Linked DNA regions of Desulfatitalea tepidiphila. Each later gene encodes a partner of the first gene's protein in a complex. Links are inferred from orthologs where the notes say so. Each region holds a gene or a part of one and is shown on either strand. Other genes may lie near its edges.

Evidence for each region. The genes of interacting proteins can lie anywhere in the genome.
Region 2: the proteins of DFT_RS22690 (region 1) and uvrB are in contact, whole or in part, in a crystal structure (PDB 7EGT), measured with the Thermus thermophilus proteins. The link is inferred for Desulfatitalea tepidiphila from one-to-one orthologs. Residues at the interface, in WP_096412145.1 of Thermus thermophilus: His654, Arg656, Phe657, Gln666, Asp668, Glu669, Lys680, Arg681, Leu682, Ser683, Lys685, Tyr686, Ala687; in WP_096411307.1 of Thermus thermophilus: Glu23, Leu25, Arg26, Asp27, Gly28, Glu29, Arg30, Phe31, Arg55, Glu326, Asp327, Phe328, Glu379, Ser382, Gln383, His398, Gly400, Arg401.

Annotation. Positions count from the first base shown.
Region 1 is NZ_BCAG01000006.1:612,574-617,665, forward strand. The notes cover bases 1,100-4,099. They hold DFT_RS22690 (ATP-dependent helicase), read right to left. Parts: upstream 3,524-4,099; coding sequence 1,676-3,523; downstream 1,100-1,675. Other genes in these bases: DFT_RS22685 (hypothetical protein), read right to left, coding at 1,100-1,565; DFT_RS22695 (hypothetical protein), read right to left, coding at 3,520-3,810; DFT_RS22700 (RecB family exonuclease), read right to left, coding at 3,788-4,099. In the rest of the region: DFT_RS22680 (DUF932 domain-containing protein), read right to left, coding at 1-741; more of DFT_RS22685, read right to left, coding at 1,089-1,099; more of DFT_RS22700, read right to left, coding at 4,100-4,615; DFT_RS22705 (SWIM zinc finger family protein), read right to left, coding at 4,761-5,092. UniProt on the Escherichia coli protein: A helicase with DNA-dependent ATPase activity. Unwinds DNA duplexes with 3'-5' polarity. Translocates on single-stranded DNA with 3'-5' polarity. Initiates unwinding more efficiently from a nicked substrate than double-stranded DNA.
Region 2 is NZ_BCAG01000003.1:1,662,080-1,667,085, forward strand. The notes cover bases 857-3,770. They hold uvrB (excinuclease ABC subunit UvrB), read right to left. Parts: upstream 3,353-3,770; coding sequence 1,361-3,352; downstream 857-1,360. Other genes in these bases: uvrC (excinuclease ABC subunit UvrC), read right to left, coding at 857-1,356; ispF (2-C-methyl-D-erythritol 2,4-cyclodiphosphate synthase), read right to left, coding at 3,530-3,770. Also shown: more of uvrC, read right to left, coding at 1-856; more of ispF, read right to left, coding at 3,771-3,997; DFT_RS12075 (adenylate/guanylate cyclase domain-containing protein), read right to left, coding at 4,191-5,006. UniProt on the Escherichia coli protein: The UvrABC repair system catalyzes the recognition and processing of DNA lesions. A damage recognition complex composed of 2 UvrA and 2 UvrB subunits scans DNA for abnormalities.

The DNA of each region.
Region 1 (5,092 bases):
GAAGCTGGCCAGGGTCGATTCGGGATTATCCACCCGGGATTCCAACGACAGACGGAATTGTTCCCGCTGAGCGCCCAACTCCAGCGACACCTTGTCCATCACGATGGGAAACTCGCTCAAAATCTTGGTGCTCACATGCCGATACGAGGCAGAGACATCAGATTTAGCCACCAGACCATTGGTGCAAACCAGTCTCAACACGAATGCCGCAATGGAAAGCGATGCCAGGCCCACCTCCGAATTTGATATCGATATGCCCGGTTTGAATTTGTCGCCATTGATATCGAACGCCTTTTGTCCATCAGGGATGCTCAATGACATGAACTCTGTATCCAGATGACATTGAACCGGGGTCTCGGGCTTGTACCCCAAAGAATCCAAACACTCCATGACTTCGAAATTGTCCACGGGAATATACTTGGTGGTAAACACCGCTCGCACCTCATGCCCATCGAACCGGAACAGCAGCTGGTCATTTTTCTCATGCTTGATCCAGTGGTTCAAATTCATCGCCTGTACATCGGAAGGACATCGGGTCAAATACGGATATGGGATTCCCAGACGATTGGATATGGAGCGCTGTGCTACAGGCCTTAATGGATGGGGCTCACCCGCAATGCGAACGACATCCAGGTTATCAAACGATATGTCCGGCACGGCGATGTTCTGATCGAAACAGTTGACTGACATCGCATCCACGCGGTCGAACACTTTGCCAAGGGTAGTCAAATTGGGTTTCATACGATTCTCCTTTAAAGGTTGATTTCCGGAAGATGCGCCTTTCACCACCTGGCGCATTAAATTTCCCCTGACGACTCTAACAGGGTGCGTATCCAGACAAGCGGACGGGTGGCTTCCGGAAAATTTGAATTTATGGATTATTGGTGATGATCAACGACTGGATTGGTTCTTTTCGATTTTACAATGGGTGGGATTGGATCTGCGAGGATTGATACTCAGTGGGTTTGATTCTGAACGGTCAAATTGATCACCAAGACAACGATCCCGTTTACGATTGCCATGCAGTTTACTTCTGAGCTTACAGGTCGTCATCTTTTCAAACGGATACGCCATATGGTCACCTCCATCTAATCGGGCAGATCAGGTTCACCCAGATCAAACAGACAGATCGAAATGGGCATGGATACGGTTGGATAGAGCGATTCCACATCCTCTTTGACCATGCTCACGATATCGCCATAGGGACTTTTTTCACTTCGTTTGGCGGTCAACATGAGGATCCCTGCTTCGATGTTGCCCTTGTCATAACCGATCTGAAGGCGCATCAAGCCCTCCAGGATGTACTCGTAGGCGCTAAAATGCCCATCTATGGCCACGCCGTGCTTAAACCCCTTGTATTGATAACGGCGACCGGCAATGACATTGAGACATCCACTTTCACGCCATCCCATTTCATCCAAGGCAAGACGTAGCAGCTCTTTTCGATATAGCGATCCTTGCAGGGCGGTAAACACATATTCCATGGTCATGGCCACATCCGAGACCATTGCCTTTTGCTCGATGATCTTGTCTGCATCTCTGAAATGAATCAGCTGAAAATCCACGATGGGACCTCCTTTTATATAAGGTGTGATATCGATAATGGGGTAACGATAGAACGGGTGCTGTAGCGGTTCTAAGAAGGTTTAAGAATGGTTTTTAAGCGGTTCGATCCTCATCGCTTGCCCAGGATCTCATCGAGAAAGATCGATTTTTTGGCGGCTTGTCCCAGATAGTTCAACGGGTATGAAAGAAACAGCAAGGTCATGGCCCGGGAAATGGCCACAAAACATATGCGCCTTTCTTCTTCAATGTTCCCCTTTTTGCTGGGCATCAATCCCTCGACCAGACCGATGACAAACACCACGGCAAACTCCAGACCCTTGGCCTTGTGCACGGTCATCAAACTGACCCCCTCTTTATCGTCACCGACTGTCTCATCGGTGAAGCTGTCGGTATATTCCAGAAAGGCGCCGATGGTCGAATAACGGGTAGCTGCCAACTGGAGCTGATTGATGTTGGAGATCTTGATGTCATCGGGACTGGGGATATCTTCATCCACGACAAATCGATCATAATCCCAGGTGGTGCGTATCTTTTGAATCACCTCCACGGGTTCAAGAGATGGGGCACTTTCAATCAGTGGGTCCATGAAGTTAACGAATGTTTTGATATTTTTCCGGACAAAGGGCAATTCGACGATCATGGATTTCAATCCCGCATAAAGATGAATTCCCCGTCGCCGGCAAAACTCTTTTAACTGGTCCTTGATCTTGTTGCTGACATAGCGGACAGGCACATTGAGGATATTCAATAGCGCCTCGTCTGCTTCATCGCTATCGGGGGAAGCGATCACCCGCAGATAATCCAGCAAACACTTGACCTCGTGACGATCATAAAAGGTCCGGCCGCTTTGAATGTGATACGGGATCTTGTTTTGCAAAAAGGCCTCTTCCACATACCGGCTCTGGAAATTGGCCCGATACAAAACGGCAATGTCGCTGTATTGATAACCACGGCGCTCGATAAGATCCACGATTTCATTGACCACGCCCATGGCTTCAGTCTCTTCATTGGATGCTTCCAGTACAACGATATCATCTCCATCGGGATTGTCGGTCTTCAATTCCTTGTGGATCTGTTTGACGTTGTGATGGATCAGGTTCTGGCAGGCACGAAGAATCTGGGGTGTGCTGCGATAGTTCAAATCGAGGATGAACTGTTTGGCCTCTGGGAACATGGATTGAAAGTTTAAGATGTTGCCCACAGACGCTCCGGTAAATGAATAGATCGCCTGATGGTCATCGCCGGCCACCCAGAAACTCGATGGACGAATCCCCTCTCTGATCAACAGGCGAAGGATCTCAAATTGTACCGGGTTGGTGTCCTGAAACTCATCGACCAGGATGCTGGTAAAGGTCTCCTGGTATTTTTCCCGCACCTGATCGTTGTCCCTAAGCAGGTAATAGGTTTCAAGGAGCAGATCATCAAAATCAAGCAGCATCTTTTTACGCTTTTGGTCATCGTAGGCCTGATAGACGTTCGCGATCTTTTGCATGGTCCCATCGCCTTCAAACAGCGCCTTAAACTCCGTCGCATCGATGATGTTGTTTTTGGCCAGAGAGATTTCTCGAAGAACGGTTCCCACGGTCAAATCCTTTACCTTCAATGCCTGCATCACCTTTTTCATGAAGACCATCTGCTCTTTGCCTGACAGGATTTCAAACACGCGGCCTTCCATTCCCAAAAGCAGATGACAAAACGAATGGATGGTCGAAAGTTTTACCCGAGAGGATAGATCCCCCAGGACCGGCACCAGTCTTGATCGCATTTCATCCGAGGCATTTCGCGTAAAGGTCAGGCCCAGGATGTTTTCAGGGGCAATGCCGTATTCTGTGATCAGTATTCCGATTCGCTCCATCATGGTCCTGGTTTTACCTGATCCGGGCACTGCGATCACGGCAGCGATGCCCTCTTTAAACTGGGCGGCTTCCTGTTGTTTGGGATTTAATTCATCGCTCATGCTGCCTGATCCTCCTTTTCAAGGTTGCGAATCGTGTTGATGGCCATTTTGATGCGGAAGCGCTTGGCCACCAGCTCATTGATCCGGGAACTGGTCTTGTCTTCCTGAATCAGTTTGGACAGCGCCTTGCCGTAATCTTTATGAAGCTCCTGCAGAAATGACACGACAGCCTCGGGTGGATGGCGTCTTAGCAACAACTCCACATTGACGATCTGATAAACTCGGTCCCCGTCCGACTGCATGAACGTTAAAAACGATTGAACGTCATGGATGGCTCGCTTGGTCATACTCTTCTCCTTCCAGATAGGCGTCACAGGCCTGTTTATAGGCGCATCCCTTGCACTTCCAGCTGGTATCGTTGGCCACAAAGACTCCCTTTGAGATCCCATCCCATACTTGAGCGGCCTTTTTGATCAGGCGCCGTTCATCAATGTCAGTCCGCGTGGTCCAGTATTGTTCAAATTTGGGTGTTTTGGTTTTAATCAAGGTGTCGAATCGAAGCAGGATCTCACGGTCGGCGTATCCATTTTGCCTGGCCGCGATCTGATACATGGTCAGTTGCTGGTTCTGGTCCACTTCGTCTTTCGAATAGGCCCGGCCGCTGGTTTTAAAGTCCGTGATGATGATGGTGCCGGCACTGTCCTGTTCGACCAGATCCATGGCCCCGATGATGGGAATATCGATACCGGGAAGAGTAAAACTGAACGCCTCTTCTATGGCCAGGATGGTAAAATCGTCATCGGGCAGTTTGGTATACCAGGCAGTCAATAGATCTCTTCCAAACATCAAAAGGGAGTTGTAATCGTTGCCGTCCGCATACCGGATATCATCGCGTCCCCTTGCCATATCCAGCCAGGTGAACACGAAAAACTCGTGGACATCTTTTAGAAGCATCCGATCGCCCATCATTTTCGCCTGGTAGAAATTTTCAAGCACCCGATGAATGCAGGTGCCAAACTCAAGGGCATCGGATTTAAATTCCATAGGCAGTTTGTCGACGCGGCCGAATTTATACAGTTGCGAGCACTCCACATATTCGTTGATGCTCGATGCCGATAGGTGCGGCGTTTGCCTAAGCTCACTTAAAACCATTATCAGTTCCTCCTCATAGGCATCCTAAAAACGCAGGATACGGCGCTTTTTTAAAACACAAAGGCGATAGGCATCCGGTTGACTCGCTTTAGGATCTGCCTATCGCCTTTAAAATGGCATACGTTAAGGATCTGCTTTAATTCCCTTAGGCAGCCGTCTGAAGTTGCCGGATGAAGGCCGAAGCATCGCTGCTGGTTAGGTTGTCAAGCGTCACACCATAGGATTCTTCAACCATGCACTCGATCTCTTCCACGCTTATTCCCCGGCGTCTGGACAGATTGAATATGGCACGGCGCTGCGCCTCACTCATCCCAGCACGGGCAGGACTCTTTGAAGCAACATTTGTAACAGGCTCCTCTTGGGGCTGGTTTTCCACGGCAGGCGCCACTTGCGCTGCGTCTTGGGTTTCTTTTTCATCTGCAACAGCACTCTTTTTCGGCGCCTTTGCAGCAGCTTTCCTCGCCGGTTTGGATTGCG
Region 2 (5,006 bases), on another replicon or contig:
ATGGGCATAGTCGTCCGGTTTGTCTCCGGATCGGATCTTATAGCGACGATAGGCCGACGGCAAGGGCTTTCCATTCTCAAAAACCACCATGGCGGCCACCGGGTCCGAGCCGAAGAGGTTCGAGTTGTCGAAACACTCGATGCGCCGCGGCAGTCGCTTGAGATGCATGCATCGACCCAGCGCCTCGAGCAATTCAAAACGCGTATCCTTGAGCTGGCGATGCTCGATCAACGCCTGTCTGGCGTTCTGGAACGCCATCTGGACCAGCTTTTCCTTGTCACCGCGCTGTGGCGCGCTGACGATCACCCTGCCCCCCCGGCTGTGGCTCAGCCGCTTTTCGACCCCATCTTTTTCCATCGGCAGGTGGCTGACCAGGATTTCCCTGGGAACCGATGTCGCGGTTTGATAGTACTGACCCAGGAAGCTGCCCATTTGTTCTTCGGGCGTCCCGATGGCCTCTTCGAATGCAAAGTTACGGCCACCCAGCAGAAATCCACCCCGGACGCGCAGCAAGGCGATGGCGGAAAGTTGCTGCTCCTCGACCAGGGCGAACACATCGCGGTCCTTATGATCGGCCGTCACGGAAACCTGCTTTTCGAGGGTCTTTTCCAGGGCGAATATTTTGTCCCGCAATGCGGCCGCTTTTTCGAACGCCTGGTTGGCCGCGGCGGCCAGCATCTGCTTTTTGAGCCTGCGGATCAGGGCCGGCGTTCGCCCTCTTAAAAATGCGACCACCTCCTTGACCGCTTCCTGGTAGGCCTCGGGTGCCACCTCCAACACGCAAGGCCCCATGCATAAACCCATTTGATAATTCAGGCAAGGGCGTGTTCTTTTTTTTTGCTGTTCACATCGACATTTGCATAATTTAAAGGTCTTGTTGATGAACTTCAAAGCCTGGCGCACCGCCCCGGCCGATCCGTAAGGGCCGAAATAGATCGCGCCGTCATCTTTTATTTTGCGAACGATACTCAAATTGGGATATTTTTCGGTGATGTCCAGCCGCAATGAGGGATAGCGTTTGTCATCCTTCAATACCACGTTATACCGGGGCCGGTGGCGTTTGATCAGGTTGGATTCGAGTATCAGCGCCTCATTTTCCGTATGGGTGATGATCGTCTCGAAATCCATTACCTTGCCCAGCAGCAGCCGGGTCTTGGGGTCATGGGGGCGATGCCTCTGAAAATAGGACTGCAGCCGTTTTTTCAAGTTGCGCGCCTTGCCGACATAGAGCACCTTGCCCTGGGGATCGCGCATGATATACACCCCGGGATCGGTCGAGACGTGCGTCACCTGTTCGGTCAATCGATCGAAGGCTTCCGAAGCTGATTGGCTGTTTTCCGTATGAAAATCCACCATATCATCAAGACTCGAACATCATCTTGGTTTTCAACAATTTGATTCTGTCCCGCAGTTCCGCGGCCCGTTCGAATTCGAGCTCGCCGGCCGCCGCATGCATCCGCTTTTCGAGATCTTCGATGGTCTCGGTCAGCTGCTCGACACTCTGATAGCCTGCCATAGCCTCCCGGACCTCTCTGGCGCCGGTGTCGGCGCCTTCGCAGGCCACATCAAAACCGGCACCGATCCCTTTCCGAATGCTCTGGGGCACAATGCCGTGTCGGACATTGTATTGGGACTGAATGGTTCGCCGGCGGTTCGTCTCCCCGATAGCCTGACGCATGGCGTCGGTTTCCTTGTCTGCGTATAAAATAACGGTACCATTCACGTTGCGGGCGGCGCGTCCGAAGGTCTGGATCAACGAGCGGGCCGACCGCAGGAAACCCTCCTTGTCCGCATCCAATATGGCCACCAGGCTGACTTCCGGTATGTCGAGTCCCTCGCGCAGCAGGTTGATGCCCACCAGCACATCGAACTTGCCCATGCGTAATTCCCGTATAATCTCCATGCGTTCCAGGGTGGTGATGTCCGAGTGCAGGTAGCGTACGGCAATCCCCAGGTCCGCATAATATTCGGACAGGTCCTCGGCCATGCGCTTGGTCAAGGTGGTGATCAGCACCCGCTCGTTGCGCTCTTTGCACTGCACGATCTCACCGAAGAGGTCATCCACCTGGTGTTGCGCGGGCCGGATCACGATTTGCGGATCCACCAGTCCGGTGGGGCGCACGATCTGCTCGACCACCGCCCCCCGGGCCATTTCGTTTTCATATTCGGCCGGTGTGGCCGACACATAGATCACCTGGCCCACCCTTTGGCGCCACTCTTCGAAGGTCAACGGCCGGTTGTCCAGGGCCGACGGCAGCCGGAAGCCGTAGTTGACAAGGGTCTCCTTGCGCGAGCGGTCCCCCCGATACATGGCCCGCAATTGGGGAATGGCGATATGACTCTCGTCGATGAACATCAAATAGTCGTCCGGGAAATAGTCAAGCAGGGTCGGCGGCGGTTCGCCGGCCCGGCGGCCGGTCAGATGACGGGAATAGTTTTCGATGCCGTTGCAATAGCCCAACTCCTGGATCATCTCCAGGTCGAACCGGGTGCGCTCCTCCACGCGCTGGGATTCGATGAATTTTTTTTCTTCGCGGAAATATTCGACCCGGAGTTTAAGCTCTGCCATTATAGTTTCGACGGCACGTTTGAGGGTCTGCCGGGAGGTCACATAGTGGCTGGCCGGGAAAATGGTGGCCTTGTCCAGCTTTCGCAGGGTGACACCGCGTAGGGGATCGACTTGGGCGATGCTCTCGATGGTGTCTCCGAAGAAATCGATGCGCAGGGACTGGCTCTCCTCGTAAGCCGGGAAAATCTCGACGCGATCTCCCCGCACCCGAAACGTGCCGCGATGAAAATCGATATCGTTGCGTTCATAATGCATGGCCACCAGATCGCGCAGGAGTTTGTCCCTGGGAAAATCAAGGTCGCTCGCCACATCCACGCGCATACCCAGATAGTCCTCGGGTGCGCCCAGGCCGAATATGCACGAAACGCTGGCTACCACGACGACATCGCGCCGGGAGAGCACCGATCGGGTGGCCGAATGGCGCATCTTGTCGATCATGTCATTGATCGAAGAGTCTTTCTGGATATAGGTATCCGAGCTCGGGATGTAGGCTTCGGGTTGGTAGTAATCGTAATAACTGACGAAATATTCGACTGCGTTTTCCGGAAAAAGCTGCTTGAATTCCTGATACAACTGGGCAGCCAGGGTCTTGTTGGGAGCGATGACGATGGTCGGACGGTTAACTGCCGCGATCACATTGGCCATCGTGAAGGTTTTTCCGGAACCGGTCACGCCCAGCAACACCTGGTCGGTCAACTGTCGGTCGAGCCCTGCACGGAGCTGCTCGATGGCCGCAGGTTGATCCCCCTTGGGGCTCATGTCTGAAATCAGATTAAAATCCATGTCGTTAACTCACGAGGATGTTCCGGGCGGGCATAAAGCCCGCCCCTACGAGATTCGGGTGGTAATACGGGACGTTGCCATAATCCGGCGATGTAGGGGCGGGGTTTATCCCCGCCCGTATGGAAACCTTAAAATTTTAATTTAACGACAATACGTTTAAAGTCCATGAAACCAATCCTATTCAATCAGGACGATGCACATGGCGGCAATACCCTCGCCCGCTCCGATGTAACCCAGCCGCTCGGTGGTCGTGGCCTTGACGCTGATTTGGGTGATGTTGCATTCGAGTGCCGCGGCCAGGGTCTGACGCATGCGCTCTTTGTAGGGCGATAACTTCGGCGCCTGGGCCATCACGGTGGCATCGAGATTGACCAAAATGTATCCCTCGGCCCTGACCAGCCTCAAACAATGCTTCAACAATTCGATGCTATCTATACCTTTATATTTAGTATCCGTATCAGGAAAGTGTTGTCCGATATCCCCCAACGCGGCCGCCCCCAGCAGGGCATCGCATATCGCGTGAGTAAGTGCGTCCGCATCGGAATGCCCCAGCAACCCCTTTTCAAAAGGTATATCGACGCCTCCCAGAATCAGCCGCCGCCCGTCGACCAGGCGGTGCACGTCATATCCCATACCGATACGCATTCCTCCTCCTGAGTGTCCATCCAGAAATGGCCAATTGGCCCGATATCTGCGTTATGCTCAAAATTTTATCCTCGTAATATTCACCATATGCCTGCAGTAAAATTTTTCGCAGGCCTTGATCTCGACCCAATTAGCCTATTTCTGGATCGACACTAAATATTGCGCGCATTTTACGAAAAGGAAGGGCTTCAGGTCAAACTGGTTGTTGGCTGGCGTCCTGTTGAGCTTCCGAAGCGCTCTTTTTCAATCCCAATACGGAATAAGCCTTGATCGGCAGATCTTTGCCCTTTGCGATCACGGCCTTTCGGGGTCTGACCTGAAAAAGATGCTGAACGAGATGTTGGGTATATTCCGACAAGACGATTTCGCCCGGCATGGCCGCGGCACAAAGCCGGGAGGCGATATTGACCGTGTCGCCGACGACCGAGTAACTCATGGTGCGGCTCGATCCCAGATAGCCGGCCACCACTTCTCCGGTGTTGATGCCGATGCCCACCTTGATCGGCGGCTTGTCAAGAGAAGCACGGTCGAAGTTGAACGCCTCCAACGCTCTTTGGATATCCAATGCCGCACGGACCGCGCGTGCGGGGTCATCCTCGTGGGTAACCGGCGCGCCCCACAGAACCATCATGCCGTCGCCGATGAACTTGTCCACCGTTCCCACGTGACGGAACACGATTTCGACCAAAATTTCGTAATAGTCATTGAGCATCTGCAATATTTCAGGTGCCTCCGCCTCGCTGCTCAATTGCGTGAAGCCCCGGATATCCGCGAACATGACCGTGACCAAGCGGACCTCGCCCCCCTGCTTCACCGCCAGTTGCCCATTGACCACCATTTCCGCCACATCGGGAGAGAGCAACCGCCTGAATCTTTCGCGCGTGGCCGCGTCCCGTTCCATTTTCTCGGCGGCCTTCTTGCGCTCGTTCATCGTGAACTGGGCGTGAGAGCCGAATACGGCGAACAGGCACAATACGATAATCCGGCCCCACACATTGTCCAACTCGAC